4 regions of the Aeromicrobium sp. WCS2018Hpa-31 genome follow, and region 2 is predicted to be linked to each of the others. Evidence: predicted binding sites of a transcription regulator. Region 2 holds the regulator's gene; each other region holds the start of a gene.
The links. Region 2 encodes LexA, which represses DNA repair genes until DNA is damaged. Its sites were predicted from a motif close to TCGAACANNTGTTCGA; they were not measured.

Region 1 (7,091 bases), on a different contig from region 2:
TCAGCCTGGTGGTGCAGACGTTGGCGATCGCCACGCTGCTCGCCATCGTGCTGGGCGTCCTGGCCTACCGGTCCTCCTTCGGGACGTCGATCGCGCAGGCCCTGTCCTCGGTCGGCCTGACCCTGCCGTCCTACGCGCTGCTCGGCCTCCTGGTCGGCGTGGTGGGCATCGGCGTCTTCCCGTCGGTCATCGCCCTGGTGTTCTTCGGCTTCCTGCCCATCCTGCGCAACGTCATCGTCGGTCTCACCGGCGTCGACCAGGCACTCGTGGAGTCGGCGCGGGGGATGGGCATGGGACGGCTGACGACGCTCGTGCGGCTCGAGCTGCCGCTCGCCTGGCCGGTGATCATGACCGGTGTCCGCGTCTCGGGGCAGATGCTCATGGGCATCGCCGCGATCGCCGCCTTCGTGCTCGGCCCGGGGCTCGGCGGCTACATCTTCTCCGGCATCTCCCGTACCGGCGGCGCCAACGCGACCAACTCCATCCTGGCGGGCACCCTCGGCGTCATCGTGCTCGCCGTCCTGCTCGACCTCGTCCTGAACCTGCTCACCCGCGTCACGACCTCGAGGGGCATCCGTGTCTGAGACCACCCAGCCGTCCACGCCAGAGACCGACACCGAGTCCGGGCGGTCCTTCGGCCAGCGGATCCTGCTCGAGAACGTCACCAAGCGCTACGGCGGGCAGGCCGACGCCGCCGTCGACGACGTCACCATCGAGATCCCCGCCGGCGAGATCGTCATGCTGGTCGGCCCGTCGGGCTGCGGCAAGACGACCACCATGAAGATGATCAACCGGCTGATCGAGCCGACCAGCGGGAAGATCTTCATCGGCGACGAGGACGTCACGCACCGCAACGCCGACGACCTGCGTCGCCACATCGGCTACGTCATCCAGGGTGCGGGACTGTTCCCGCACTACACCGTGGCCGAGAACATCGCGATCGTCCCGCGCCTGCTGGGCTGGAAGAAGGACCGCATCGCGGCCCGGGTCGACGAGCTGCTCGAGCTGGTCAACCTCGAGCCCGCGCAGTACCGCGACCGCTACCCGCGCGAGCTCTCCGGAGGCCAGCAGCAGCGCATCGGCGTGGCGCGGGCCCTGGCCGCCGACCCGCCCGTCCTGCTGATGGACGAGCCGTTCGGCGCGGTGGACCCGATCACGCGTCAGCGGCTCCAGGACGAGCTGCTGCGGCTCCAGGAGGAGCTGCGCAAGACCATCGTGTTCGTGACCCACGACTTCGACGAGGCGGTCAAGCTCGGCGACCGGATCGCGATCCTCGACGTCGGCTCGCGCATCGTCCAGTACGACACGCCCGAGGCGATCCTGGCCGCACCGGCCAGCGACTTCGTCGAGGGCTTCGTCGGCCACGGCGCCGCGCTCAAGCAGCTCACGCTCACCCGCGTGCGCGACGTCGAGCTGCACGAGGCCGCCGTCGCCCAGGTCGGTGGCGACGCCGCGGCCGCGATCCAGGACGCCCGCGCGAAGGGCCGTGAGTGGGTCATCGTCCTCGACGACCAGCAGCGTCCGCAGCGCTGGGTCTCGGTCAAGGAGCTCGAGCGGGCGGGCTCCCTCACGGGCATCTCGCGCGACCGTGACCTCGAGGTCGTCAGCACGGCCTCGACCCTCAACGACGCGCTCGACGAGATGCTCACGTCGTCGCACGGCGTGGTGGTCGTGACCGGTCGGCGCAACTCCTACCAGGGCGTCGTCCGGGTCGAGACGATCATGCAGGCGATGCAGCAGATCAGCAGCGCCGCCGCCGAGGCGCGTCCGGTGGAGCCGTGAGCGCCGCCACCGCCGCTCCGGCCGTCGCCGGGGAGGCCGCCACTCCGACCGTCACGGTCGACCGACCGGGGATCGCGCGGTGGATCGGGCAGCCGCTCGTCGTGGTCGCCGCAGTCGCCGGCTGCCTGGTGTACGTGAACACCGCCTCGATCACCGATGTCGAGCGTCGCTCGCTGACGGCCGGCAACCTGCTCGACCTCACGCAGCAGCACCTGACGATCAGCCTGATCGCCACCGCGCTCACCTGCCTGATCGCCATCCCGCTCGGGATCGCGCTCACGCGCGGGCCGATGCGCCGCTACTCCAAGCCGATCATCACCGTCGCCGGGTTCGGCCAGGCCGCGCCCGCGATCGGGCTCATCGCGCTCGGTGCCGTGATCTTCGACGTCGGCCGCACCGGGGCGATCGCCGCCCTCACGGTCTACGGCATCCTGCCGATCGTGGCCAACACGGTCACGGGGATCGATGGTGTCGACCGGCGTCTCATCGAGGCGTCGCGGGGGATGGGCGTCTCGGCCCTGGGCACCCTCATGAGGGTCGAGCTGCCGCTGGCGCTGCGCGTGATCGTCGCGGGCGTCCGCACGGCGCTGGTGCTCATCGTGGGCACGGCCGCCCTCGCATCGTTCACGGGAGCCGGGGGACTCGGCGACCTCATCACCACGGGCATCAAGCTCCAGCAGAACGTGACGCTGGTCGTCGGGGCGGTCCTGGTGGCCGCCCTCGCCCTGTTCATCGACTGGCTGGCTCGTCTCGTGGAGATCGCGGCTGCGCCGAAGGGAGTGGGCTGACATGCGTCAGCACCCCAGCAAGAAGATCGTCGGCACCGTCGCCGGACTGCTCTGCCTGGCCCTCGCCGGCTGCGGCCTGCAGTCGGCCTCCGGCGCCGTGCTCGGAGCCGAGCCGGGGACCATCAAGCCGGTGACGTCGCTCGAGGACGTGCCGGTCACCGTCGCCGCGAAGGACTTCACCGAGCAGCTCGTGCTCGGCAACATGATGTCGACCGTGCTCAGCGTGGCGGGCGCCGACGTGACCAACCTCAGCAACACCCCGGGCAGCTTCGGTGTCCGGCAGGCGCTGCTCGACGGTCGCGTCGACATCTCGCCGGAGTACACCGGCACCGGCTGGATCAACTACCTCGGCAACGACAAGCCCGTGAAGGGCGAGGAGCAGCAGTACAAGGCCGTGTACGACGCTGACCTGAAGAACGGTCTGACCTGGCTGCCGTACGCGCCGATGAACAACACGTACGCCTTCGCGATCGCCGAGAAGAAGGGTGAGGAGCTCGGCATCACCAAGCTGTCGCAGCTGGCCGACCTGCCCCCGGAGGAGCTGACGTTCTGCGTCGAGAGCGAGTTCGCCAAGCGCGACGACGGCTTCGTCCCGATGCTCGAGGCCTACGACCTCACCGAGTCCGACCTCGCCAAGGTCACGAACCTCGACACCGGCGTCATCTACACGGCGACCGCGAACGGGACCTGCAACTTCGGCGAGGTGTTCACCACCGACGGCCGGATCCCGGGTCTGGACCTGAGGGTGCTCGAGGACGACCGCGAGTTCTTCCCGCTCTACAACCTGAGCTTCGTGGCGAAGACGTCCTTCCTCGAGAAGCACCCGGAGGTCGCAGACCTGTTCGACCAGGTGCTGTCCAAGCTGACGAACGAGGTCATGCTCGAGCTGAACGCGAAGGTCGACGTCGAGGGGGAGGACCCCGCGATCGTCGCGCGCGACTGGTTGAAGTCCGAGGGACTGGTGAAGTAGGGCCGTTCCCGGCTCCGCCGGTCAGCGCAGGTCGAGCCGCATGAGGACTCTCGGGAAGCCGGCGAGGGTCGACGTGGTCTCGGCGGCCTGGGTGAACCCGGCGGCCTCGAACAGCGCCTTCGTCCCGACGTAGGCCATGGTCAGGTCGACCTTCTCGCCGCGGTTGTCGACGGGGTAGCCCTCGACCGCAGGGGCCCCCTGCTCGCGGGCGAGGTCGACCGCGCCGGCCAGCAGCGCGTGGGAGATCCCCTGCTTGCGGTGGCCGGGACGGACGCGGATGCACCAGATCGACCAGACGTCGAGGTCGTCGACGTGCGGGATCCTCCGGCTGGTCGCGAACGAGGTGTCGGCGCGGGGATGCACGGCGGCCCACCCGACGACCTCGTCCTCCTCGTCGTAGGCCAGCACGCCGGGTGGTCCCTGCTCCATGAGCTCACGCACCTTCTCGCCCCGTGTCTCGGCAGCGAGCTCGCGGTTCTCCTTGGACGAGGTGAGCCGGTAGCTCAGGCACCAGCAGACGTTCGCGTCCGGTCGCTTGGGGCCGACCATGGTGCGGACGTCCTCGAAGACGGTGGCAGGACGGGTCGTGACGGCCATGGTCCAGTGTGCCTCTCGTGTGGCGACATCTCGTTGATCATCGAAGCGGGGAAACTCGGACGCTGAGGCATCCGCGGTGCGTTCGGCATGGGGGAGGAGGCTCAGCCGGCTCGGGCGATGCGGATGTGCCTGCCGGTGCGGTGGGTGCGCAGGGTGCGGCCGATCTCGTGGGTGGTGGGATCGATGGTGAAGTACCCCTGGTGCACGAGTGCATGGCAGCGTGGGCAGAGCCCGATGAGGTTCTTCAGATCCGTGGCGCCGCCGTGGGACCAGTACTGGACGTGGTGGATGTGGACGATGGGTCCCCAGCAGCCGAGCCCGCCGCAGCGTCCCCCTTGCCGGGTGACGACGGCCTTGCGCTGGGCGGGGGTGGCGAGCCGTGCGGTGCGGCCGACGTCGAGGACGGAGTGCTTGCCGGCGGTCAGGATCGGGGTGAGCGCGGAGTCGCAGAGCATCTGCTGGAGCTGGGCCGGTCCGATGGTGCCGAACCCGGCGAGGTCGGCGGTCGTGGTGTCAGCGTCCTGGGCGAGGTCGGCGAGGTCGAGCGTCATGGAGACGTGGGGGCGGACGCCCTTGTCCTGGGGAAGTCCGGACTCGAGGATGTTGCTGAGCATCTGGTCGAGGGCGGTGACGCGGCGTTCGTTGACGGGGCGGTCGTCCTCGGCGCAGGTGGGTGCGGACAGGGACTGCAGGACGGTCTTGAACTTGGTGCCGGTGTCGAACGGCAGGAACCCAGTGACATGAAAGCCTTCTCCGACCGGTGAGATCTTGATGTCGTGCTTGGCCATGCCCTTGATCCAGGCCTCGTCGAGGTCGTCGGGGTGCGCAGCGTCGCGGAGCTTCTTGACCGCCTGGCGCATCTTCTTGGGCTCGGCCTTCGCCGCGAGGTCCAGCATCCAGTCCATCGAGACCTCCACGACCGCCGGGTCGATGTGACGACTCGCGTAGGTGAACGCATCCACATGATCGAGTGACACGGCGCCCGCGCTGGCCAGATCGGCGAGCTCGGGCATGTCTTTCAGCGTCCGCGCGGACCTGGTGAGCTGGGATGCGTCCTTCGCATCGAGGTGCAGCTGGTCACGCAACCAGTTCTTCACGCTCGAGCACCCCTCGGCCTCGTGGTCGCCGCGCGCGGCCATCTCGGCAACCAGCTCGACCTTCGCCGCATCGATCGCGTTCTGCACGACCTGCAGAAGCCGCAGCGCATCAGTGGTCGTGGGGAACTCACGCAATGCACGTGCAGCCGTGGTGAGCTGCTCGGCGAGGCGCTGCGTGATCATAAGACCACAATAACGAACGCATGAGCGATATCGAAGAGTCGAAGGTCCCGGAAAAGTCCTGCCATTCCGGGGTTCTGCCCTGGGGGAGTAAGCGCTTCCCGACGACGAACGACGAGTCGGGCGGACCCGTCGTGGGAGCCTGCTCCCATGACCGATCCCACGTGGCTGGAGATCCTCGTGCGCATGTCCGCGGGTGAGGAGACCGAGGAGCCGACCGAGGGCGTCGTCGCGGTCCGGCTCGACCATGGATCCGAGGAGCTCACTCGCTTCCGCGTCCGGAAGCACGGTCAGCGGTGGCGCGCGGAGCACCTCTCCGGCCGGCCGCGCACCATCCAGGGTGATCGCTACACCTACACCTTCGACGACGAGGACGGGGAGCTCGGCGAACCACGTCGGACGGAGCGGGCTTGCGGCGACCACCCGCACGACGATGTCTCGTTCGTCCTGAGACGACGTGAGCCGTGGGACTGGCGTCCGGACGGCAGCGACTACAACCGCCCCGCCGCGCGGCCGGAGCGCACGACGTTCCTCGGTAGGGACGCGTGGGAGGTGAGACTGGCGCCGCCCCGCCACAAGGACGGCGAGCTCGTCGAGGTGGTCGACGCGCTCGACGGCAGACTCCTGGCGCAGAGCAACACCGTCCACGGAGACTTTGCGCGCTGGGAGGAGCTGCGCGTCGTCGAGTCGCTGCCCGACGACCTCTTCGTCTGGGACGGACCATTCTCGGCGGTCCACGCCTTCGGGGAGGACGACGTTCCTGACGAGCTGCGGGAGGAGGTCGAGGTCCAGCGCCGTGCCGAGGAGGCCTTCGTCGCCTCGCTCGGTCTCGGTGACCTGTGGGTGGCAAGCAGCGGTGACACCTTCGGCCATGTCGACGACGGCGGTGGTGGCGCGCTCGTCCATTGGAGCGCCAGCGCAGGCTTCCACCTGCTGCGGCACCCGCTCGGGTCGCCCGTGGACGAGGAGGACGAGGGCGCCGAGCAGACGGTCTGGACCGACGACCGGTGGCGCTGGACCCTGGTCACGACCGGCGTCGAGCCGCGCGCGCGTCGTCGACTGGTCGAGGACCTCCAGGAACGCACCCGGTCCCTGTCCGCCACTCCTGACCCCTGACGGTGCCACCGGCCGCCGCTGCTAGGCTCGGCCACGTTCCACCCGACATCCTTTAACCACCGTCCCGTGAGGCGGAGAAGGAGGTCAGACATGGTCGTGCCCGACGGCACATCCGGTCCTGACGCTCGTGCAGCCACCCCCTCCGACGTGGGGCGCACCGTCCTCGACGAGACCGACATCTCCCGGGCCCTCACCCGGATCACGCACGAGATCCTCGAGCGCAACCGCGATGCCGACGGTCTCGTGATCCTCGGCATCCCCACCCGTGGCGTGCCGCTCGCGAAGCGCATCGCCGCCCGCATGAGCGAGGTGGAGGGACGCTCCATCAACGCAGGCGCGCTCGACATCACGATGTATCGCGACGACCTGCACAGCGGCCCCGTCCGGTCGCTGGAGCACACCGACATCCCCGACGACGTCGACGGACGCACCGTGGTCCTCGTCGACGACGTGCTGATGAGCGGTCGCACCATCCGCGCCGCGCTCGACGCGCTCGCGGACCTCGGCCGCCCCAAGGCCGTGCAGCTCGCCGTCCTCGTCGACCGGGGTCACCGTGAGCTG
Region 2 (7,091 bases):
AGACGGCTGCGCGTCGCGTTCGCGAGCGCCTGACGCTTCAGCTCACCGGGTTCGGAGCCGCTCACCCGCACCAGGTCGGCGCTCTCGTCGACCCAGCGGCTGAACGTCTCCGGCGTCACCTCGGGATGGAACTGCCAGGCGATCACGCGGGCACCGAAGGCTTCGTCGACGAAGCACTGCGGGCCGAACCAGGAGCTGCCGATCACCCGCGCCGTGGGCGGCGGGCTCAGCACGTCCTGGTGGAACTGGCCCCACGGCCCCTCCGGGCAGAGGACGTCGTCGAGCGTGTCGACGCGGCGCCACCCGATCTCGGCACCGTCGCCGCGGTACGACGTGCCGCCGAGGGCACGGGCCACGAGCTGGGCGCCGTAGCAGATGGCCATCACGGGGACGCCGGAGCCGAGCGCCACCCGCACGACGTCGGACTCCGCTTCCACGACGTGGGCCCAGCGGGGCTCGTGCGCCGAGCGCTCCGAGCCGAGGCTCAGGACCAGGTCTACGCCGGTCGCCGACCACGGGGAGTCGATCGTGTCGCGGTCGATCCAGGTCAGCTCGGCGCCGTGCTCCCGCAGCCGCTCCGTGACGTAGCCGCCGGAGCGGTCGGTGTCGTCGGCCAGCACGTGCACCTGCAGAGGGCGGCCCGACGAGGTCGGGTCCGCCGGGGTAGGGGCGTCGTTCATGCCCCCATGGTGCCGGACGGGCCCGTCACTCGTAGACGGGCACCGCGAGGTCGGAGCCGAGCTGCAGCGCACCGGCGCTGGGCAGCGAGTTCATGCGCATGATGTCGTCGACCGTGTCGCGCACGTCGCCCTCGGGGTTGGCGTCGGCGGCGATCTGCCAGAGCGTCTGCCCCTCCTGCACGGTGACGACCGTGGTGGCCGGGACCGCACCGGCGTCGGAGGTGGCGACGGTGGACGAGCCGAGAGCGACGACCGTGACCGCCAGCGCCGCGATGACGGCGAGCAGGAGCACGAGGCGGCCCCGACGGGTCAGCCGGACCGCGGCCGGCTCGGTGGTGCTGCGCGGAGCCGAGGCGATCCCACGGGAGAACGACGGGGCGAAGCGGCTGGTCTCGTAGACGGTGATGGTGCTCATGGTGACCTCCGGGGAAGGGAGAGGAAGGAGTCTTGGTGTGTCGATCGAGCACCTGTCGATGTCATTCGAACGTCGATGCTCCGGGGGCGGTGGTGCTCCGCGGATCCGACGAACAGATGTTCGATCGAACACGTGTACGACAGTAGGGGAAGGCGCCGACAAAAGCAGCCCCCTTTCGAACAGGAATCCGAACAGGACCGCCACTCGCCTGCAATTCCAGTGAAAGAATCTTCGACACGGTGTTCGACTGTGACGCGTCGCACGCGCGTGGCCGCCGTCTCAGGACGGTTGCGGGGCCGTCGAGCACGGCATTCGAACGCGCGACACGCTGTCGAACATGTGTTTGTAAACGTCCCCGCAGAGGTCTAGCGTGGGGACCATGAGCGACGACAGCACCCTCGACCCCTCCGCCGACGCGCCGCGTCGGGGCCGCCCGAAGGGTTCACGCAACTCCGTGCGTGAGCTGCCCGACGGTCCCGTCGACGAGATGACCGGCCTCACCGGCCGGCAGCAGAAGATCCTGCACTTCATGCGCGACCAGATCGAGCAGCGCGGCTACCCGCCCAGCATGCGCGAGATCGGTGGCGCCGTCGGCCTGGCCAGCACCTCCTCGGTCGCCCACCAGTTGCGGGTCCTCGAGCGTCTCGGCTACGTCAAGCGCGACCCGAATCGCCCGCGCGCGATCGAGATCTTCCTGCCCGAGGTGGTCAAGGCGCGGCGCACGCTCAGCTCGGCCGACGACTCCGAGGTCGACGAGACCGGCTTCGGCGACCAGCGCCCCGAGGCCACGTACGTGCCCATGCTCGGTCGCATCGCCGCGGGCGGTCCGATCCTGGCCGAGGAGCAGGTCGAGGAGATCTTCCCGCTCCCCCGCTCCCTGGTCGGCGACGGCACGCTGTTCCTGCTCGAGGTGCGCGGCGACTCCATGGTCGACGCGGCGATCTGCGACGGCGACTACGTGGTCGTCCGCCAGCAGCCGGTCGCCGAGAACGGCGAGATCGTCGCCGCCATGCTCGACGGCGAGGCCACGGTCAAGACGTTCCAGCGCAAGGACGGCCAGATCTGGCTGCTGCCGCACAACGACGACTACTCCCCCATCGACGGCAACCACGCCACGATCCTGGGCAAGGTCACCACGGTGCTGCGCCGACTCTGACTCCCGTCGACCGCTCACTCGCACGACGCGAAGGGCCCCCTCCCACCCGGGCCTGTTCGGCTTTTAGTGTGGTTTTGGGCGCGCCTTGTCCGGCCCTCCCGGTAGCCTTGACCCTTCGGTCAGGGCCCGGGAGGGCCGGTTCGCGTTCGGAGGGGGTCGCTGGTGGTTGCCGCCCGCGACCTCGAGGACGGCACTGCCGGTAGGACCGGCGCCGGCACGCTGTCTGGCGGAGACGTCCCGCCAGGAGGACAACTGACCGACGCAGCAGCACCGCAGTGCCCGGACCCGTCACACGCGGGGAGCCGGGTGCGCCGCCGTGGGCTCAGGGCCTCCGCGGCCGGCACGCGGCAGCGGTTCGAGTGCCTGCCCGAGACCGGAAAGCGGCACTTCTTCACCACCCCGGCCGCCGGAGCGGTCGAGGCTGGACGCTCACCGAGGCAGCGGTGCCCTGACCCGTGGCACGCCGACGCCCGGGTCCAGGGACGAGGCACGCGCACGACGAAGGCGGGCACCTGGCGGCGGTTCCGGTGCACCCGGCCCGACGGCAGCTCGCACTTCTTCCAGGTGCTCGCCTCGGCGGCCGGCACCCAGCTCACCTCGCTCGACCGCCCGCCGGGGTGCCCCGAGCACGCGGTCTCGAAGGTGACCCGGCAGGGCGTGTACGGCCGCGGCGCCACGAAGCGGCAGCGCTACCGCTGTGTCCCCGCCGACGGCACGGCGCCACACACCTTCACCCCGCCACTGGCACGGGAGGCCGTCGAGGTCGGTGTCGAGAGCTGCACGACTTGCGACGAACTGCTCTCCCCGCACCGCGGCGCGCTCACCGGCGCCCGGCACACCCCGTGGACGCTCGCGTTGTACGCCCGGGCGCTGAACGAGCTCTCGATGGGCGCCAGCTACGCGGCGGTGTCGCTGATGATGCGCGAGTACCGCGACCGAGCCAGCCGCCACCTGCTCGAGCACCATGGCGGCGGCGCGCTGCTCGACGGGCAGGCGACCGGGGCCGCGCAGTCGTACACCGCCGCGCAGGGCAAGTCCGCCTGGCACCTCGCCGCCGACCTGGTGGAGCAGTACGCACCGCTGCTGTGGCGCCCCGTCGAGCAGCAGATGCGCGACCGCGACCGGCAGCAGCGCGCCGCGAACGACCAGCAGCTCGCCGCTGCACCGAACGCCGCGCTCGCCACCCCCATCACCTGGCTGCTCGACGAGCAGCCGGTCATTTTGTCCGGCCGTCGCCGGCGCGGCCAGCAGCGGCGCCTTGAGCGGAACCAGTGGAGCTTGCTGGTGGTCGTCGAGGTCCGCTGGCACCCGGCCGAGGACCCGATGAGCTACCCGCGTCGGGAGTACCGGCTCCGGCTGGCGCGCGCCTACCCGCGCGCGAACGAACAGGCGTGGCGGCTGGTGCTGGACGAGCTCGGCGAACGCCCGGACTTCATCGTCGCCGACAACGCCGAAGCCATCAGCAACGCGGTGACGAAGCAGTACGGCGCAGGGGTCGTCGGACTGGTCCCGAGCCTGTTCCACATCCAGCGCAACCTCCGCGACGCACTGAGGAAGCTGCCAGGGGCGACCACCAAGCTCGAGGGGCGCACCGTGCTGGTCCCCGAAATGGCCAAGCACCTCGACGTGCTCGCTCGCGACGAGCTGCTCAACCTCGGCCCCGCCGACTGGACACGGTGGTGGGACGACCTCATCGGAGCCGTCGCCACGCTGCCGGCGCCCGTGACCGGAGTGCTGGAGCAGCGCCGCATCTACGAACCCCGGGTCGCGGCCGCGCTGCCCATCCTGGCCCGACAGCCGCAGCTGCCGGCGTCCAACGCCGCGGTCGAGAACCGGATCCGGCACGCGCTTGAGCCGTTCCTGGACAACCGCAAGCAGCTGTACCGCAACCTCGCCCGGACGAACTTCCTGCTCGATCTCGCGGTCGCCCGGGCCCAGGGCGCGTTCACCGACCTCGACGAGGTCACCCGGCTGCTGCGCGAAGACAACGAGGCCGCCGGCGGGTGGGCACCCGCCCCGCGCACCCTCGCCGACGCTCAACCGCCACCGCGCGCCGAGGGTGAGCCGCCACCGGTGTACTCCTCGCTGTTGAACCCGCTGCTGGTCGCCGCGCTCGCCGAGCAGCGGCTCACCCAACCACCCGTTCGGCAGCAGGACGGGCAGCAGGGCGGGCAGCAGAGCGGAGGGCGACCGTGACGCTCACCGACGCCGGCTTCGAGCTGTTCCAGCACCTCACCGCCCGCACCTTCCTCGTGCTCGACACCGAGTACACCCGCGACCCCGACGGGGATGGCGACCGCATCATCTCCCTGGCCATCACCCCGGTTGTCGGCGGGAAACGGGTTCGCGACGGCGAGCTGTACGTCGAGATGAACCCCGGCGTGCCCGTTGACCCCCGCTCCACCGCGGTGCACGGCTTCACCACCGAGGCCGTGGCCCGCAAGCGCCGCTTCGGCTACTACGCGCCCGCGGTGCTCGACGCCCTCACCGTCCCCGACGCGGTGCTGGTCTGCCACACCGGCAGCGACATCCGGGTGCTGCGCCGCGAGTTGGAGCGGCTCGACGAGGCGAGGGCAACCGGGGACGCGACGGTGCCCGTCGGCCTCGAGCAGCTGCCCGAGCTGCCCATCATCGACACCAGCACCCTGCCGCGACTGCTCCGGCTGCCCGGCGTCGGTCAGCGCGGCGTCGTCAGCCTCGCCACCTTGTGCCAGCTCGTCGGGGTCGCCAACGCCGAGGCGCACCACGCCCGCGCGGACGCCCGCGCCACCGCCGACGCCCTGGTCAAGCTGCTCCTTCAGGCCGCCGGGGCGTTCGCCTACGACAGCCTCGAGGCGCTGCTCGAAGATCACGCCCGGGGCACTACCCACGACCCGAAGCTTCCTGGCTACATCCGCAGCCGCCGCGAAGCGTCCGTCGTCCCGACCGAGCACCTGGTCCGCCACGACTCCCCGCTCACCCACGCGGGCACTCCGGCCGAGCAGCAGGCGTGGTTGGAGCTGGCCGTGGAGTGCGTGCGGCTGCGCTGCCCGCACCTGCGCCCCGAAGCCACCCTCGCCGCCCAGGAGAACGGCGCCGCGCTGTTCGACCCACTCGTCGCGCTGCTGGCCACCGTCACCGAGCCCGGCCAGGCAGGCACCCTGCTCGGCGCCGTCGCCGCACTCATCACCGCCTCCAGCCCTGGTGCCGACCCGCCCGCGGCCGCGCCCGCGCTCGCGCACACCCGGGCGCTGCGCTGGTGGGCCAAGCAGCGGCCCCAGGTCGAAGCCTCCACCCCGTGCGAGCCGTCCGGGTCTCGCTCCTGCCCCGACTGCTGGGAAGGTCACGGTTGCCCCCGCGACACGCTGTACCAGCCGGTGACCCGGATCGCGGTGCTCGGCGAGCAGGGCAGGCTCACCAAGACCGGCATCCGAGACCGCCTCTTCGGCAAGCGCGAGGACCGTCGCATCAACCGCTGGTCACCGACCCACCCGCGCGAGACCGCGTACATGGCTTGGATGGTGTTCACCTTCACCGTCGAGGAGGACCGGGTCCTCGCCGCGAACGACTACCTCGCCGTCGCGATGAGCAAGGGGCTCCACCTGCTCGAGCCGCGCCTGGCCCGAGTCGCGTGCCAGTCGATCGCGGAGACCCGCGGGCTGACCGCAGCGAAGGAGGTCGCGGGGACGGTGCTCGCCGGCCGCACGACCGACCCGGCCTACGATGAGCTCGAACTGTGGATGACCTGGCACGAGCAGGCCGCGGTCGCCACCGCCCGGGCCCAGCAGCCGCGCACCATCACCCACCGGCGCCTCGCCCGCCCCGAAGGGCGCGTGAACCCGAACCCCTACCTGCCGCGCTGATGGACGAACCAGTCGGACATCCCAGCCGGCGTTGTAGCGCGCGCCCGTTCTCCCACCGCGATGAAAGCAATGTTCAGCGCACGCTGTACTATTCAGCACATGCTGACCACTGCTAGCCGTCTTGACGTGATGAACAGGTTGGGTCGGGCGATGGCCGACCCCACGCGCTCCCGCCTACTCATGGCCCTTCTGGAGGGCCCCGCCTACCCCGGCGACCTCGCCCGCGACCTAGACCTGACCCGGTCCAACGTGTCGAACCACCTCGCGTGCCTGCGCGACTGCGGCATCGTCGTAGCCGAACCCGAAGGCCGACACACGCGCTACGCCGTCGCTGACCCGCACCTCACCCGGGCTCTCACTGCGCTCATCGACGTCACCCTGGCCGTCGACGAGAGCGCACCCTGCATCGACCAGCAATGTGTCCTGCCCGGGTGTGGCACCCAAGGGGCCGGCGCCTGATGCTGACCTCCGCAGCGCAGGCCATCGGCCTGTTCATCGCCACCAACATCGACGACATCATCGTGCTGTCGCTGTTCTTCGCCCGAGGAGCTGGACGGCCCGGAACCACGTCGCGCATCCTGGCTGGGCAGTACCTGGGGTTCGCCGGCATCCTCGCCGCGGCAGTGCTCGTGTCGCTCGGCGCCGGAGCCTTCCTGCCCGAGGCCGCGATCCCCTACTTCGGCCTCATCCCGCTGGCCCTCGGCCTCTGGGCTGCATGGCAGGCATGGCGCGATGATGATGACGACGACGCCAAAGTCGCCGGCAAGGCCGTCGCAGTGTGGACCGTCGCCGCCGTCACCTTCGCCAACGGCGGCGACAACATCGGCGTCTACGTCCCCGTCTTCTTGAACGTGGGGCCCGCCGCGACAGCCGCCTACTGCGTCGTCTTCCTCGTCCTCGTCGCCGCCTTGGTGGTCGCAGCCAGGTTCGTTGCCACCCGACCCGGGATCGACGAAGTCCTCGAACGGTGGGAGCACATCCTGTTCCCGGTCGTCCTC
Region 3 (7,091 bases), on a different contig from region 2:
ACGATCCCGTCGCTGGCCCTGTTCGTCACGCTGCCGGGCATCATCGGCACCGGCTTCCTCGACCCGCTCAACGTGGTCGTCGCGCTCAGCCTCTACGCCGTGGCCATCATGGTCCGCACGGCTGCCGACGCCTTCGAGTCGGTCTCCCCGGCGGTGCTCGACTCCGCCACCGCCACCGGCTACTCGTCGCGACAGCGGGGCTTCGGGGTGGAGCTGCCGCTCGCCGGTCCGGTGCTGCTGGCCGGGCTGCGCGTCGTGAGCGTCTCCACGATCAGCCTGGTGAGCGTCGGCGCGCTCATCGGTGTCTCCAACCTCGGGTCGCTGTTCACCAACGGCTACCGGCGTGACTTCCTCACCGAGATCATGGTCGGCCTGGTCGGCATCGTGGTGCTGGCGCTGGTCATCGACGCCCTCCTGGTGCTGGCCGGACGGGTGCTCATGCCGTGGGACCGTGGCAGCAACCGCCCGCAGGGCGGGTTCTGGCGGAGGCTCGCCAGCTCGCGGGCCGAGGCGCTGGCAGGAGGCAACGGATGAGTGTCGTCACCGACGCCGTCGACTGGCTCACCGACGGCGCGAACTGGTCCGGCGAGCGCGGCATCCCGAACCGGGTGGTCGAGCACCTCGGGTACACGAGCCTCACGATCGCGGTCGCCGCGGCGATCGCGGTCCCGCTGGGTCTCTACATCGGCCACACGGGCCGTTTCCGCGGGCTCGCGATCAGCGTCACCGGCGCCCTGCGCGCTCTGCCGACGCTGGGCGTGCTGACCGTCTTCACCCTGCTGCTCGGCATCGGCCTCGGCGCACCGATCCTGGCCCTCGTGGTCCTCGCCGTTCCGCCGCTGCTGGCCGGCGCCTACTCCGGTGTCGAGTCGGTCGATCCCCAGACGGTCGACGCCGCACGCGCTCAGGGCATGACGGAGTGGCAGATCCTCACCAAGGTCGAGGTCCCGCTGGGCCTGCCGCTCGTCGTCGGAGGCTTCCGGGCCGCCACGCTGCAGGTGGTGGCCACGGCCACGGTCGCCGCCTACGTCTCGCTCGGCGGGCTCGGCCGCTTCATCTTTGACGGCCAGGCCGTCCGCGACTACCCCCAGATGGTGGGCGGGTCCGTGGTGGTCGTCGTCCTGGCGCTCCTGCTCGACGGCCTGTTCGCCGGTGCGCAGGGTGCTGCCGCCCGAAGCGCCCGCCCGACGCGGGGCGCCGGCTCCTCGCACGATGACACCATCGAGACAGCCACCGCCCAGACCTCCACCACCCAGACTCCCACCACCTGAGCACGACCACCCCCTAGGAGAGACATGTCCGTGCACAAGATCGGGATCGGCGCCGCCCTCGCGGCTGCCGCCCTCACCCTCACCGCCTGCGGCGGTGACCCCACGGAGGCCGGCGCGTCCGACTCCGACACGATCGTCGTCGGCTCGGCCGACTTCACCGAGGCCGAGATCGTCGCCGAGATCTACGCCCAGGCCCTCGAGGCCAAGGACGTCAAGGTCGAGAAGAAGCTGCGCATCGGTGCGCGCGAGGCCTACATCCCCGCGCTCGAGGGTGGCGAGATCGACCTCATCCCCGAGTACACCGGCAACCTGCTGCTCTACTTCGACAAGGACGCCACGGCCACCGAGCCAGGTGCGGTCGAGGACGCGCTCGACGACGCGCTGCCGGACGAGCTCGAGACGCTCGAGCCCGCCCCGGCCGAGGACAAGGACTCCTACAACGTCACCCGGGAGCTCTCCGAGTCCGAGGGCATCACCTCGATCGGCGACCTCGCCAAGCTCGGCACGGTCAAGGTCGGCGCGAACCCCGAGTTCGAGACCCGGCCCTACGGCGTCCCCGGCCTGAAGAAGGTCTACGGCGCCAAGGACGTGGAGTTCACGCCCATCAGCGACGCCGGTGGACCGGCCACGATCAAGGCGCTCAAGGACGGTGACGTCGACGTCGCGAACATCTACTCGACGACGCCCTCGATCAAGGCCAACGACCTCGTGACCCTCGAGGACCCGGAGAACCTGATCGCGGCACAGAACATCATCCCGCTGATCAACGACGCGAAGTCCAGCGACGTGGTCGAGGACGCTCTCGACGCGGTCTCGGCCGAGCTGACGACCGAGGACCTCATCGAGCTCAACGGCCGTGTCGACGGCGACGAGAAGGCCTCGGCCGCCACCGTCGCCAAGGAGTGGTTGGAGGAGAAGGGCCTCATCTGATCGATCGGACCCGTGTCACGGCCCGGCACCCGCGTGGGTGCGGGGCCGTGGTGCGTCCGGCCTCGGTTCGGTGCGCCCCGGACGCGCCAGGGAGTGTGGCACCCTGTGACCCGTGCCACATGCTCACGTCAACGGGATCTCGTTCCACTACACCGACTCCGGCGAGCCGTCGCCCGGTGCGCCGACGCTGGTGATGGGCCACGGCCTGCTGTTCAGCGGCTGGATGTTCCACCCGCAGGTGGCGGCGCTGAGGGACCGCTACCGCTGCATCACGGTGGACTGGCGCGGACAGGGGGACACCCCGGCCGCAGCGGACCGCGCTGCCGACATGGACTCGCTCACGGGGGACCTGGTGTCGCTGCTCGACCACCTGGGCCTCGACGCGGTGCACTACGCCGGTCTGTCGATGGGCGGGTTCGTGGGCATGAGGCTCGCGGCCCGGCACCCGGACCGGGTGCTCTCGCTCGTGCTCCTCGACACCAGCGCCGGTCCCGAGGACCCCGAGAAGGTCGCCCAGTACCGCACCCTGGCGCGGGTCTACCGCTGGCTCGGCATGGGGCCGGTGCGCTCGAAGGTCGAGCCGATCATGTTCGGCCCGGACCTGCTGGGCTCGTCGCGGCGCGACGAGGTCGTCGGCCCGTGGATGGCGAAGCTGGCCACGGTCGACCGCCGAGGCATGCGCGCGGCGATCCTCGGGGTGACCGATCGCGACCCGATCGCTCCGGAGCTGGGCCGGATCGAGGCGCCGACCCTGGTGATCGTGGGGGAGGACGACGTGGCCACGCCGGTGGCCAAGGCCGAGGCGATCGTGGCCGGCATCGCCGCTGCTCGCCTCGAGGTCGTGCCGAAGGCGGGGCACTCGAGCACCATCGAGCAGCCCGAGGCCGTGACGGCGCTGATCGAGTCGTTCCTGGCCGACCAGGTCTGACGTCGGCGTCAGCCGGCTCGGGCGATGCGGATGTGTCGTCCGGTGCGGTGGGTGCGCAGGGTGCGGCCGATGTCGTGGGTGGTGGGGTCGATGGTGAAGTACCCCTGGTGCACGAGGGCATGGCACCGGGGACACAATCCGATCAGGTTGGCCAGGTCGGTGGTGCCGCCGTGGGACCAGTACTCGACGTGATGCACGTGCACGATGGGTCCCCAGCACCCGAGCCCGCCGCAGCGTCCGCCTTGGCGGGCGACGACGGCCTTGCGCTGGGCGGGGGTCGCGAGCCGTGCGGTGCGGCCGACATCCAGCACGGAGTGCTTGCCGGCGGTCAGGATCGGGGTGAGCGCGCTGTCGCAGAGCATCTGCTGGAGCTGGGCCGGGCCGATGGTCCCGAACCCGGCGAGGTCAGCGGTCGTGGTGTCGACGTCGTCGGCCAGGTCAGCCAGGTCGAGCGTCATGGAGACGTGGGGTCGGACTCCCTTGTCCTGCGGAAGTCCGGACTCGAGGATGCTGCTGAGCATCTGGTCGAGTGCGGTGACGCGGCGTTCGTTGACGGGTCGGTCGTCCTCGGCGCAGGTGGGTGCAGACAGGGACTGCAGGACGGTCTTGAGCTTGGCACCGGTGTCGAACGGCAGGAAACCGGTGACATGAAACCCCTCGCCGACGGCCGAGAGCTTGATGTCGTGCTTGGCCATGCCCTTGATCCAGGCCTCGTCGAGGTCGTCCGGGTGCGCAGCGTCGCGGAGCTTCTTGACCGCCTGGCGCATCTTCTTGGGCTCGGCCTTCGCCGCGAGGTCCAGCATCCAGTCCATCGAGACCTCCACGACCGCCGGGTCGATGTGACGACTCGCGTAGGTGAACGCATCCACATGATCGAGTGACACGGCGCCCGCGCTGGCCAGATCGGCGAGCTCGGGCATGTCGTTCAGCGTCCGCGCGGAGCGAGTGAGCTGGGCGGCGTCCTTGGTGTCGAGGTGCAGCTGGTCGCGCAGCCAGTTCTTCACGTTCGAGCAGCCCTCGGCCTCGTGGTCGCCGTGCTCGGCCATCTCGGCGACTAGCTCGACCTTCGCCGCATCGATCGAGTTCTGCACGACCTGCAGCAGCCGCAGCGCATCAGTGGTCGTGGGGTACTCACGCAACACACGCGCAGCAGTGGCGAGCTGCTCGGCGACGTGCTGCGTGGTCATGAGTCCAGGTTACCGAACACGTGAGCGATACTACAGGGTCGAAAGTCCCGAAAAGTCCTGCAATGGCAGCATTCTTCCTCTGTGCGCGATGTCGCGCACATGAGCCATCCGACCCGTCGCTGAGCCTCAGCCGACGACGGTCCAGGGCTGGCGTGGGAGGGACGCGGGGTCGAAGGACGCGAGCAGGTCGGACGGGGTGTCACCGCTCAGGCCGAGCGACGCCGTGATCATGGCCCAGGCCTGGTCGCGGCCGAGCTCGCGGAGCGTGACCGCCCCGTCGCGCTTGGCCAGGCGGACGCCCTGGGTGTTCACGGCGAGCGGGACGTGCGCGTACGTCGGCTGGGCGTGGCCGAGCAGCGAGGCGAGGTAGGCCTGGCGCGGCGCCGACGTCAGCAGGTCGTCGCCGCGCACCACCTGGTCCACGTCCTGTGCCGCGTCGTCGACCACGACGGCCAGGTTGTAGGCCGGTACGCCGTCGTTGCGACGCAGGACGAAGTCGTCCAGGGCGCCCTCGACGTCGCCGTGGAGCTCGTCGTGCACGGTCCACGTGGGCGCCGCGGACCGCAGCCTCAGGGCCGCCGGCCGCTCGGCGGCGCGAGCGGTGCGTTCGTCGGCGGTCAGGTCGCGGCAGGTCCCCGGGTAGGCACCGGGTGGCAGGTGGGGTGCGCTCGCCGCCTCCTGCACCTCGCGACGGGTGCAGAAGCACGGATAGGTCAGGCCCGCCGACTCGAGGGTGGCGATGGCGGCGTCGACGACGTCGCGTCGTTCGCTCTGGCGCACGGCGGGTCCGTCCCAGTCGATCCCGAGGGCGCGCAGGTCGGCCAGCTGCTGCTCCTCGGAGCCGGCGCGGACGCGGTCGAGGTCCTCGACGCGCATCAGGAAGCTGCGCCCGGTGGAGCGGGCGAACAGCCAGGCGAGGAGCGCGGTGCGGAGGTTACCGACGTGCAGGTCGCCGGACGGCGAGGGAGCGAAGCGTCCGGCGGGCATCGTCCGAGTATGTCGGACGGGTCTCGAGGTGGCGCACGATCATGGTCACGAGCTGGTGGGCCCCGAGCAGGAAGACGGCGCCGATGGCGAGAGTGAGGACGAGGCTGAGGAAGGTGAGGAGGACGGCGACCATGGGGTCATCGTAGGTCGAGAACTACACGCTTCCAACTCGAGTTTCCGCAGGTCAGGGTCTATTCCTGGAAAAGAGCCCAAATGTGACCAAGATCACACCGAGATGCTTCGGGTGAGGGGAGATCTGGTACCCCCTACGGGATTCGAACCCGCGCTACCGCCTTGAAAGGGCGGCGTCCTAGGCCGCTAGACGAAGGGGGCGCGGCCGCCCCAGCATACGGGGCCACGAAGGCCGACGGGACGCACCCCTCACCCCGCGTGCGCCACCCGACGGCCGTGGAGCGCTCGGGCAGGATGGACCCGTGGTGGAGATGAGCGAGGACCGGTTCGACGAGCTGGTCGAGGCCGCGTTCGCGCAGGTGCCCCCCGAGCTGACGTCGATGCTCGACAACGTGGTGCTGTTCGTCGAGGACGACGCCCCGCCCGAGGACCCCGACCTGCTGGGGCTCTACGACGGCGTGGCGCTCACCGAGCGCGACACCGCCTACGGGGGCGTCCTGCCCGACCGCATCACGATCTACCGCAACCCCACCCTCGCGATCTGCGACACCGAGGACGACGTGGTGCACGAGGTCGGCATCACCGTGGTGCACGAGATCGCGCACCACTTCGGCATCGACGACGCACGGCTGCACGAGCTCGGCTATGCCTAGCCGGGTCCGCCGCGCGGGCGAGCGCTACGTCACCGAGGGCGAGGGCGTGCGCACGCTCCACTCGTTCTCCTACGGCGCGCACTACGACCCCGACAACGTGGCGTTCGGCCCTCTGGTGGCGATCAACGAGGAGCACGTCGAGCCCGGCCGCGGGTACGACGCCCACCGCCACGCCGACGTCGAGATCGTCACCTGGGTGCTCGAGGGGGCGCTCGCGCACCGCGACACCACCGGCCACGCGGGCACGATCGCGCCGGGCGTGGCGCAGCGGCTGAGCGCCGGCGGGGGGGCCGAGCACGCCGAGCTGAACGCCTCCCCGACCGAGCCGCTGCGATTCGTGCAGATGATGCTGCGCTCGCGCCACGACGCCGCACCGCAGTACGCCTCCGCGGAGGTGCCGGAGGAGCCCGGGCTCCATCTGACCGTGCCCGTCCATGCCGACGCCGAGCTCCTCGTGGCGCGTCCTCGGGCCGACGGGCCGCTGGAGGTCACCGGTGCCGCGAAGGTCCTCGTCCACGTCACGCGCGGCCAGGTGGTGGCTGACGGCGTCCGCCTCGGACCGGGCGACGAGCTCCGCGCGACCGACGTCGAACGCGTCCTCGTCGCCGGTGACGGCGAGGCACTGGTCTGGCGACTGCCCGACCCGCGCTGAGGAGCCGGACGAGGCGCCACCCCTGGGTCGTTGACGTCTGCAACCATCCCGGGTGGAGGTCCGCCCTCCCGCCGCTCTAGTCTGAGCGGGTGAAGGGTTGGAGCGAGCACCAGCGGGCGGTCGACAGGTTGCTCGGCTCTTATGCCGCGATCCCGGCCGGCGCCCCGGTCCGCCTCGCCAAGCGCACGTCCAACCTGTTCCGCCCGCGCGCCGACCCGGGCGTCCCCGGTCTCGACGTCGACGGTCTCGACGGCGTCGTCGCGATCGACGTCGGCGAGCGCACCGCCGACGTCCAGGGCATGTGCACCTACGAGGACCTGGTCGACGCCACCCTCCCGCACGGTCTGATCC
Region 4 (7,091 bases), on a different contig from region 2:
GCAGGCCTGCGTGGCGCTGCTCGTGGACACGTCGTTCTCGATGGCCATGGACGGCCGCTGGGTGCCCATGAAGCGCACGGCGCTGGCGCTGCACACCCTCATCAGCACCCGGTTCCGCGGCGACGCGCTCGAGCTGATCTCGTTCGGCCGGCATGCCGAGTCGATGCAGATCGAGGAGCTGACCGCTCTCGACGCGCAGTACGCCAAGGGCACGAACCTGCACCACGCCCTGCTGCTCGCCAACCGACACTTCCGCAAGCACCCGAATGCCCAGCCGGTGCTGCTGATCGTCACCGACGGCGAGCCGACGTCGCACCTGGAGTCGTCGGGCGAGGTGTTCTTCAGCTACCCGCCCCACCCGGTCACGATCGCCCTGAGCGTCCGCGAGCTGGAGGCGTCGATGCGCCTGGGCGCGAAGACCACCTTCTTCAGGCTGGGCGAGGACCCGGGCCTGGCCCGCTTCATCGACCAGATGGCGCGCAAGGTCGACGGCACCGTCGTGGCTCCGGAGCTCGACGACCTCGGCGTCGCGGTCGTCGAGTCCTACCTCGGCTCCCGCCGCGGTGGCACTGGCGGTGGCGCTGGGTTCGACGGCGGCTTCGGCGGCTGGCCCGGCCGCGGCTTCTGGGCCGGCTGAACTACGGTCGGTCCGGAGAGGACGGGACCGTGCCACAGACCATCGAGCTGACGCTCGACGAGGACCTCGACGCCGCCGTGCGCGGGGAGTGGGACCTGCTGTCGGCGGCGGGGCTGCCGAGCCAGGCGCTGCACCTGGGGCTCACCAACGCCCCGCACGTCACGCTGGGTGTCGCGTCGGCGCTGAGCCAGGCGACGATCGAGCGCCTTGCCGACGTCGAGCTGCCCGACGAGATCCGGCTCGGGGGACTGCTGGTGTTCAGGGGACGACGGTCCGCCGTGGTCTCGCGTGTGGTGATCCCGAGCGCGGCTCTGCTGGCCACTCACGCGATCGTCGACGCGGCGATGGCCGACGCGCCCGGCCGGCCCGACCTCACGCTGCCGGGCCGCTGGACGCCGCACGTCACGCTCGCCCGTCGTCTCGACGACGAGCAGCTCGCGCACGCGCTCGACCTCCTGGCCGGGATCCCGCCCGAGCTGGTGGGCGCTCCTGCCGCCCTGCGCCACTGGGACTCCGACGCGAAGGCGGTCCACGTCCTGCGAGCACGCGGCGACGCGTGACGGCGGGACCGGCACGACGCCTCTCCAGGGGATGACGAGACGTCGTGCCGGCGATCGTGGGCCCGGTCGAGGGTGCGACGCCGGCCCGGGCAGCGCTGCCTACTGGGCCGCGTACCCGCCGTCGACCAGGTGGTAGCTGCCCGTCACGAACGTGGCCGCGTCCGAGGCGAGGAAGGCCACGAGCGACGCGACCTCCTCGGGGGTGCCGAGGCGGCCTGTCGCGTGCTTGGCGGCGAGGGCGGCCTGCGCGTCGTCGTCGAGGTTGGCCTCGAGCAGCGGGGTGCTGATGAAGCCGGGGCCGACGACCGTCACGCGGACCCCGTCGGCGCTGTGCTCGAGTGCTGCGTTCTTCGTCAGGCCGACGAGCGCGTGCTTCGTGGTGACGTAGGCCGAGGAGCCGGCGATGCCGACGGAGCCGAGCACCGACCCCATGTTGACGATCGCGCCGCCGCCGGCGTCCGTGATGGCGGGGATCTGTGCGCGCATGCCGTAGAAGACGCCGTTGAGGTTGACGCTGACGACCTTCTCCCAGCTGTCGACGGGGTAGCTGCCGACGGGCTCGGCGGCACCGCCGATGCCGGCGTTGTTGACGGCGATCCGCAGCGGTGCCATCTCCTGGGCTGCCGCGACGGCGGCCTGGGCGACCGCGGGGTCGGCGGCGTCGCCGACGAAGGCGCGCGCGGTGCCGCCGGTGGTCTCGATCTCCTTCACGACCTGGTCGGCCGAGTCCTGTCGCAGGTCGTGGACGAGCACCGAGGCTCCGTTCGCGGCGAGCAGCAGGGCCACGGACCGGCCGATGCCGGAGCCGGCGCCAGTCACGATCGCGGAACGGTCCGCGACGTCGTAGGTGGCCATGATGTCCTCACTTTCTGTCCGACACCTGTCGGACAAATTTCATCCTACAACTGTCGGATAGACTTGCCCAGCGGTGTGACGAACGAGACCGGGGCAGTCCCGGCGACGTCGGTGAGGAGGGGTTCCATGGACGCGAGAGCCCGACGTAGCCGTGACCGGTTGTTCGCTGCCGTCCTTGCCCTCGCGGCCGAGACGCCCGTCGAGCAGCTGAGCGTCACCGAGGTGGCCCGCCGTGCCGACGTGCATCGCTCGACGTTCTACGAGCACGCTTCCACGCCGGACGGACTGCTGCGTGCCGCGCTCCTCGCCGAGCTCGACGGCCTGCGCGCCGATCTCCTCCACGACCCCGGCCGAGGCACCGACGCGGCCGTGGTGGAGACGACACGACGGGTCCTGGAGCACGTCCTGAGGCACCTGCCCGTGTACCGCCGCGGACTGGCCGACGACGCGGGAGCCGGAGGTCTGCACGCCATGCTCGGCGAGCACTTCCTCGGGTCCTCGCGGCAGCTGCTCGAGCAGGGCCGCCTCTCGCTGCCCACCGAGGTCCCCGGCGCCGACCCGGACGTCGTCGCCGACGCGGCCCTACGCCTCATCGCGCTCGGGACGGTCGGCGTCATCCGGTCGTGGATCGACCTGCCCGACCCGGACGCGGCGGCGTTCACGGCGATCTACGGCCGGCTCGTGCCGGACTGGTGGTCACAGCTCGACCGATGACCGGGTTCGTCCGACCCTGCCGGCTGCCGATGGTCGAGTCGAGACACTCCAGGCGGCTCAACACGTGGTGTTCGAGTGCCTCCACGACCGTCAGCGAGGGGAGGTGTATCGAGACCACTCTGAGCGGCTCAGCGGTAGCCGCCCTGCGTGTCGACATCGCTGGTGCGTGGTCTCGATACGCCGTCCCGAGCTCGCTGGCGCTCGCCGGGACGGCTACTCGACCAGCGAGGTGGGTGATGGTCGAGTGCCTCCACGAGCGCCAGCGAGGGGAGGCGTATCGAGACCACTCCAGGCGGCTTAGTGGCAGCCGGGCAGCACGGATGCCCCGACCAGTGGTCGGGGTGTCGTGATGGGACGGGGTTCAGGGTCGCCAGCGGGTGTTGCGTTGCCAGGTGTCGGAGCCGGGGAGCTTCCACTCGACGTGGCCGTCGTCGGGGTTGATCCGTCCGATCCAGCCTTGGTCGTGGGCTCGGTGGTGGTGGAACGGGCAGAGCAGTGCCCCGTCGCGGATGTCGGTGGTCTTGGAGATCGCGTGAGGATTCAGGTGGTGAGCCTCGGTCCACCTGGCGTCGCGGTCGCACCCGGGTGTCGTGCATCCGCCGTCTCTCTTCTCCATGGCTCGGCGCGAGCTGCGGTTGAAGTACCGATTGGCCGAGCCGAGGTCGAGCGGGAGCGGCTTGCCATTCAAGACCATGGGGACGATCTGTGCCGAGCACGCCAGTCGCCTCGCCTCACCGGCACTGATCCGGGTGCCGTCCGAAAGCCCGGCGGCCTTCACGCCTCCGACCAGGGTGTCGAGGTCCAGGTTCACCGTCACGACGGCGCTGACGCCACCGTTGCTGGGGAGCTGGTCGGCGGGGAGGTGCTCGACGAGGGTGGCGAACGCGTGCCCGAGGCGCTGAGGGTAGGTCTGCCCGAAGCCGACTTCGTCGTGCTCGCCGGTCGCGGCGTTGACGGTTCCGACCTTCTGGTGCGGCGCAGCCAAAGCGTCGAGCGCGGTCTTGAGCATGGCGCCCTGGGCTTCGGGGAGGGTGAAACGTCCGGTGACGGTGCCGTCGTTGTTGTCCCACATCGAGAAGCTGGTCTTCTTGCGGGCCTCATCCTCGCGGCGGCGGAGGATCTCGTCCTCGTCGGCGTCGACCTCGTTGACGGTCTTGCGGTAGGTCTCGGTGATCCGGGCGGCCCTGCGGCGCAGGTCCTTCAGGGTCAGCTTCTGTGCGTCCTTGAGCAGGGTCTTCTCACACATCAGGCGCTGCTCGCTGGTGACGTCCTCGGGCAGCTTCGCGAGGGCGCGGGAGAGGATGTCGGCCTGCTTCATCGTGATCTCGCCTGCCGCGAGGGCGGCTTCGGTGAGGGTGGTCTGTTCCTCGATCCGTTCGGCGGTGTTCACCAGCGCGTCGGCGCCACTGCGGTCCCCACCGAAGTCGATCGAGATCGTCGCCCCGGTCGACGTGCCGGTCCCGGTTCGAGGGCCGTCACCGTTCTGGGCGGCCGTGCGGGCTTTCTCGAGCACCCGTGCGGCGGCCATCTTGTGCGCCGCGACCTGAGACTCCAACCGGGACAGTTCGCCGATCAGACGGCGCACCTCGCCGGTCTCGAGTCCGTCCCACGCGGCGGTGGGCAAGGCGGAGAACGACTCGCGGGCGTTGCGCACGCATGCCGGCACCGGGTGGGTGTCGAGTGCGGCGACGCTCATGCTTCCTCCTGCTGGTCTACCCTCATTCTATAGGACAGATCAGACAAGAAACAAGCACACGTTCGAATCCGTGACGGAGGTCCCGGACCTTCCGGGACCTCCGTCACGCCGATGCCTCATTCGAGCGTCAGGCCCTCGGCCGGAGCCACCCGCGACGCCCGTCGGGCGGGCAGGACGCAGGCGGCGAGGCCCGCCAGGGCGGCCACGACCACCACGGCCAGCAGCTGGTCCCACGGCGTCACGAGGGAGACGTCGGAGACGGCCGTCCGCACGACCGCGAGCGTCCCGAGCCAGCCGTAGGTCACGCCGACCGCCGTGCCCAGGACCGCGGCGACGAGCGCCAGCAGTAGACCTTCGGCAGCGAGCATGCGTCGCAGCTGGCGCCTGGTGAGTCCGAGGGCGCGCAGCAGCGCGTGCTCACGGCCGCGTTCCAGGACCGACAGGCCGACGGTGTTGGCGATGCCCACCAGGGCGATGCCGACCGACACGGCCAGCAGGCCGAGGACCGACCACACCAGCACGTCGAGCTGCTTCTCGACCCACCCCCGCTGTTCCAGGGTGCTCGTGAGCTCGAGGTCACCGTCGCGGGCGACGGCGCCCAGGCTGCCGCTCAGCTCGTCGACGTCCGCGCCGTCGTCGGCTCGCACCCAGACGGCCTGCGGCTCGATGCTGCCGCCGAGGGCCTCCAGCACGCCGGGCCCGGCCACGACGGACCGCCCCCACTCGCTGCCCACGAGCACCCGCTCGACGTCCACGGTGCGGCCGGCGCGCTCGAGCGTCATCGTCTCGGGGAACCCGGTCTCGGTGTCGGCCGAGACGTCCGGCGGGATGAACACCTGCAGGCGACCGGGTTCGACCAACCCACGACCTCGCGCCACCGACGAGGCGGCGGCGTCGGGCGCGAGCACGGGAACCTCCCCGACACCGTCGAGCGTCGCGCGGACGCCGGGCACGGCCTCGGCATCCTGGACGCCGCGAGTCGCTCGCACCGACTCGAGCGTGCCGGCCGAGACGGGTCCGTCACCGGTGAGCGCGACGTCGACCGGGTACTGCTTCTCCATCTCGTCGTCCATCGCCCCGCGGGCGCTGGCCATGCCGGTGAGCACCGCCGTGGTCAGGGTGACGCCGACGAGCAACGACGCCGTGGTGGCGGCGCTGCGGCGCGGGTTGCGCACCGCGTTGGCCGTGGCGAGGCGGGCGGCGAGACCGGTGCGGCCCAGGAGACGTCCGGCCACTCCCAGCATCGCCGGCACGAGCACGGGTCCGAGCAGCAGCACGCCGACGAACGACAGCATGCCGCCGGCCAGGAGGGGCGGCATGGACGTCTGCTGCACCGCGAGGGCGAGAGCCGCCGAGCCGGCGAGCACGGCCGCGACACCCAGGGCCACACGTCCCTTGCCGGCACGGGTGCGGACGTCCGCGTCCATCGGCCGGAGCGCGGCGAGCGGGCTGACCCGCACCACGCGTCGGGTCGGCAGCCAGGCCGCCGTGACCGTCACGACGATGCCGCCGACGAAGGCTGCGACCATCCAGGTGGGAGACAACGAGACGGTCCCCAGCAGACGACCTCCGGTCACCCCGCGCACCGCGGCGACGATGCCGTAGCCCGCCCCGGCGCCGGCCAGCACGCCGACCGTCGACGCGACCAACGCCACGGCGAGGGACTCGACGCGGACCGAGCGGACGACCTGGCGTCGGGTCGCGCCGACGCAGCGCAGCAGGGCGAGGTCGCGGGTGCGCTGCGCGAACAGGATGGTGAAGGTGTTCGCGATGACCAGGACCGCCACGAAGCCGGCGATGGCGGCGAACAGCAGCAGCACGTAGCTGATCACGTCGACGCCCTGGTTCACGGCGATCACGCGCGCGTCCACGTACGCGGCGCGGTCGCGCACCTCCGCGTCCACCGCTCGGGAGAGCGCGGACGTGGCGGCTGCGGTGTCACCGCCGCGCACGTCGTAGACGACGGCGTCGGGGTAGGCCGACGGGAGCTTCGACAGGGTGCCCCACGGGACGTAGACGTCGGCCGCGAGGTACGACGACGGCTTCGCGATGCCGACGACCGTCACGGTGCTCGCCTCCTCGCCCTTGCCCACGACCAGCTCGTCGCCCACGCCGAGTCGCGCCGCCGTGGCGGTGCGCTCGTCCACGAGCGCCTGGTCGTCGCTGGTCGGGGCCCGACCGCTGACGATGCGCTGGCGCAGCAGCCGTTCGTCGGTGCTCACCGTGCCGATGGACGTGTCCGAGCCGAGGCCGATGCCGTCGTGGGTGACAGGCTCGAACGACGACCCGATGACCGTCGCGGCGTCCCCCTGGCGCGCCGCGGTCTCCAGGACGGGGGTGACGTCTTCGGTGGCGATCCCGTAGTCGTCGCCGACGACCAGGTCGGCGCCGCGGTAGGCCTCGTCGATCCCCGCGGAGAGGCCGGACTTGGCCGCCGAGGCGATCGCGTTGGTGGCCACCACGAAGCCGACGGCGATGGTCACGGCGAGCAGCGCCGCGACGTAGCGGCGGGTGTGGGTGCGCAGCGACGCGAGCATCACGGTCCTCATCGGGCGCCTCCCTCGGGTCGCGTCAGGTCGGCGTCGGGACGGGCGGCCAGCACCGAGGCGAGCTCGGCCCGCGACGGGTC

Region 1: a site for LexA is predicted at 5,430-5,445, ahead of RQG84_RS14810 (DUF222 domain-containing protein). Genes of this name have one in related genera too.
Region 3: a site for LexA is predicted at 4,329-4,344, ahead of RQG84_RS03765 (DUF222 domain-containing protein). Genes of this name have one in related genera too.
Region 4: a site for LexA is predicted at 4,513-4,528, ahead of RQG84_RS05425 (DUF222 domain-containing protein). Genes of this name have one in related genera too.

The regions. Positions count from the first base shown of each region.
Region 1 covers NZ_JAVTJF010000011.1:58,465-65,555, reverse strand. Annotated here, with positions in the region: gene RQG84_RS14835 (ABC transporter permease) at 1-584, shown strand, start outside; gene RQG84_RS14830 (betaine/proline/choline family ABC transporter ATP-binding protein) at 577-1,782, shown strand; gene RQG84_RS14825 (ABC transporter permease) at 1,779-2,570, shown strand; gene RQG84_RS14820 (glycine betaine ABC transporter substrate-binding protein) at 2,572-3,540, shown strand; gene RQG84_RS14815 (GNAT family N-acetyltransferase) at 3,562-4,137, opposite strand; gene RQG84_RS14810 (DUF222 domain-containing protein) at 4,239-5,417, opposite strand; gene RQG84_RS14805 (hypothetical protein) at 5,565-6,530, shown strand; gene pyrR (bifunctional pyr operon transcriptional regulator/uracil phosphoribosyltransferase PyrR) at 6,621-7,091, shown strand, end outside.
Region 2 covers NZ_JAVTJF010000010.1:97,732-104,822, reverse strand. Annotated here, with positions in the region: gene RQG84_RS14110 (glutamine amidotransferase-related protein) at 1-680, opposite strand, end outside; gene RQG84_RS14105 (LysM domain-containing protein) at 706-1,095, opposite strand; gene lexA (transcriptional repressor LexA) at 1,475-2,251, shown strand; gene RQG84_RS14095 (hypothetical protein) at 2,558-4,447, shown strand; gene RQG84_RS14090 (3'-5' exonuclease) at 4,444-6,093, shown strand; gene RQG84_RS14085 (helix-turn-helix transcriptional regulator) at 6,193-6,552, shown strand; gene RQG84_RS14080 (cadmium resistance transporter) at 6,549-7,091, shown strand, end outside.
Region 3 covers NZ_JAVTJF010000002.1:323,042-330,132, forward strand. Annotated here, with positions in the region: gene RQG84_RS03745 (ABC transporter permease) at 1-534, shown strand, start outside; gene RQG84_RS03750 (ABC transporter permease) at 531-1,271, shown strand; gene RQG84_RS03755 (ABC transporter substrate-binding protein) at 1,296-2,201, shown strand; gene RQG84_RS03760 (alpha/beta fold hydrolase) at 2,314-3,129, shown strand; gene RQG84_RS03765 (DUF222 domain-containing protein) at 3,138-4,316, opposite strand; gene gluQRS (tRNA glutamyl-Q(34) synthetase GluQRS) at 4,443-5,303, opposite strand; gene RQG84_RS03775 (hypothetical protein) at 5,251-5,436, opposite strand; tRNA gene RQG84_RS03780 (tRNA-Glu) at 5,561-5,636, opposite strand; gene RQG84_RS03785 (metallopeptidase family protein) at 5,747-6,088, shown strand; gene RQG84_RS03790 (pirin family protein) at 6,081-6,740, shown strand; gene RQG84_RS03795 (FAD-binding oxidoreductase) at 6,830-7,091, shown strand, end outside.
Region 4 covers NZ_JAVTJF010000003.1:301,413-308,503, forward strand. Annotated here, with positions in the region: gene RQG84_RS05405 (VWA domain-containing protein) at 1-637, shown strand, start outside; gene RQG84_RS05410 (2'-5' RNA ligase family protein) at 667-1,197, shown strand; gene RQG84_RS05415 (SDR family NAD(P)-dependent oxidoreductase) at 1,297-2,052, opposite strand; gene RQG84_RS05420 (TetR family transcriptional regulator) at 2,179-2,766, shown strand; gene RQG84_RS05425 (DUF222 domain-containing protein) at 3,128-4,462, opposite strand; gene RQG84_RS05430 (ABC transporter permease) at 4,579-7,011, opposite strand; gene RQG84_RS05435 (ABC transporter ATP-binding protein) at 7,008-7,091, opposite strand, start outside.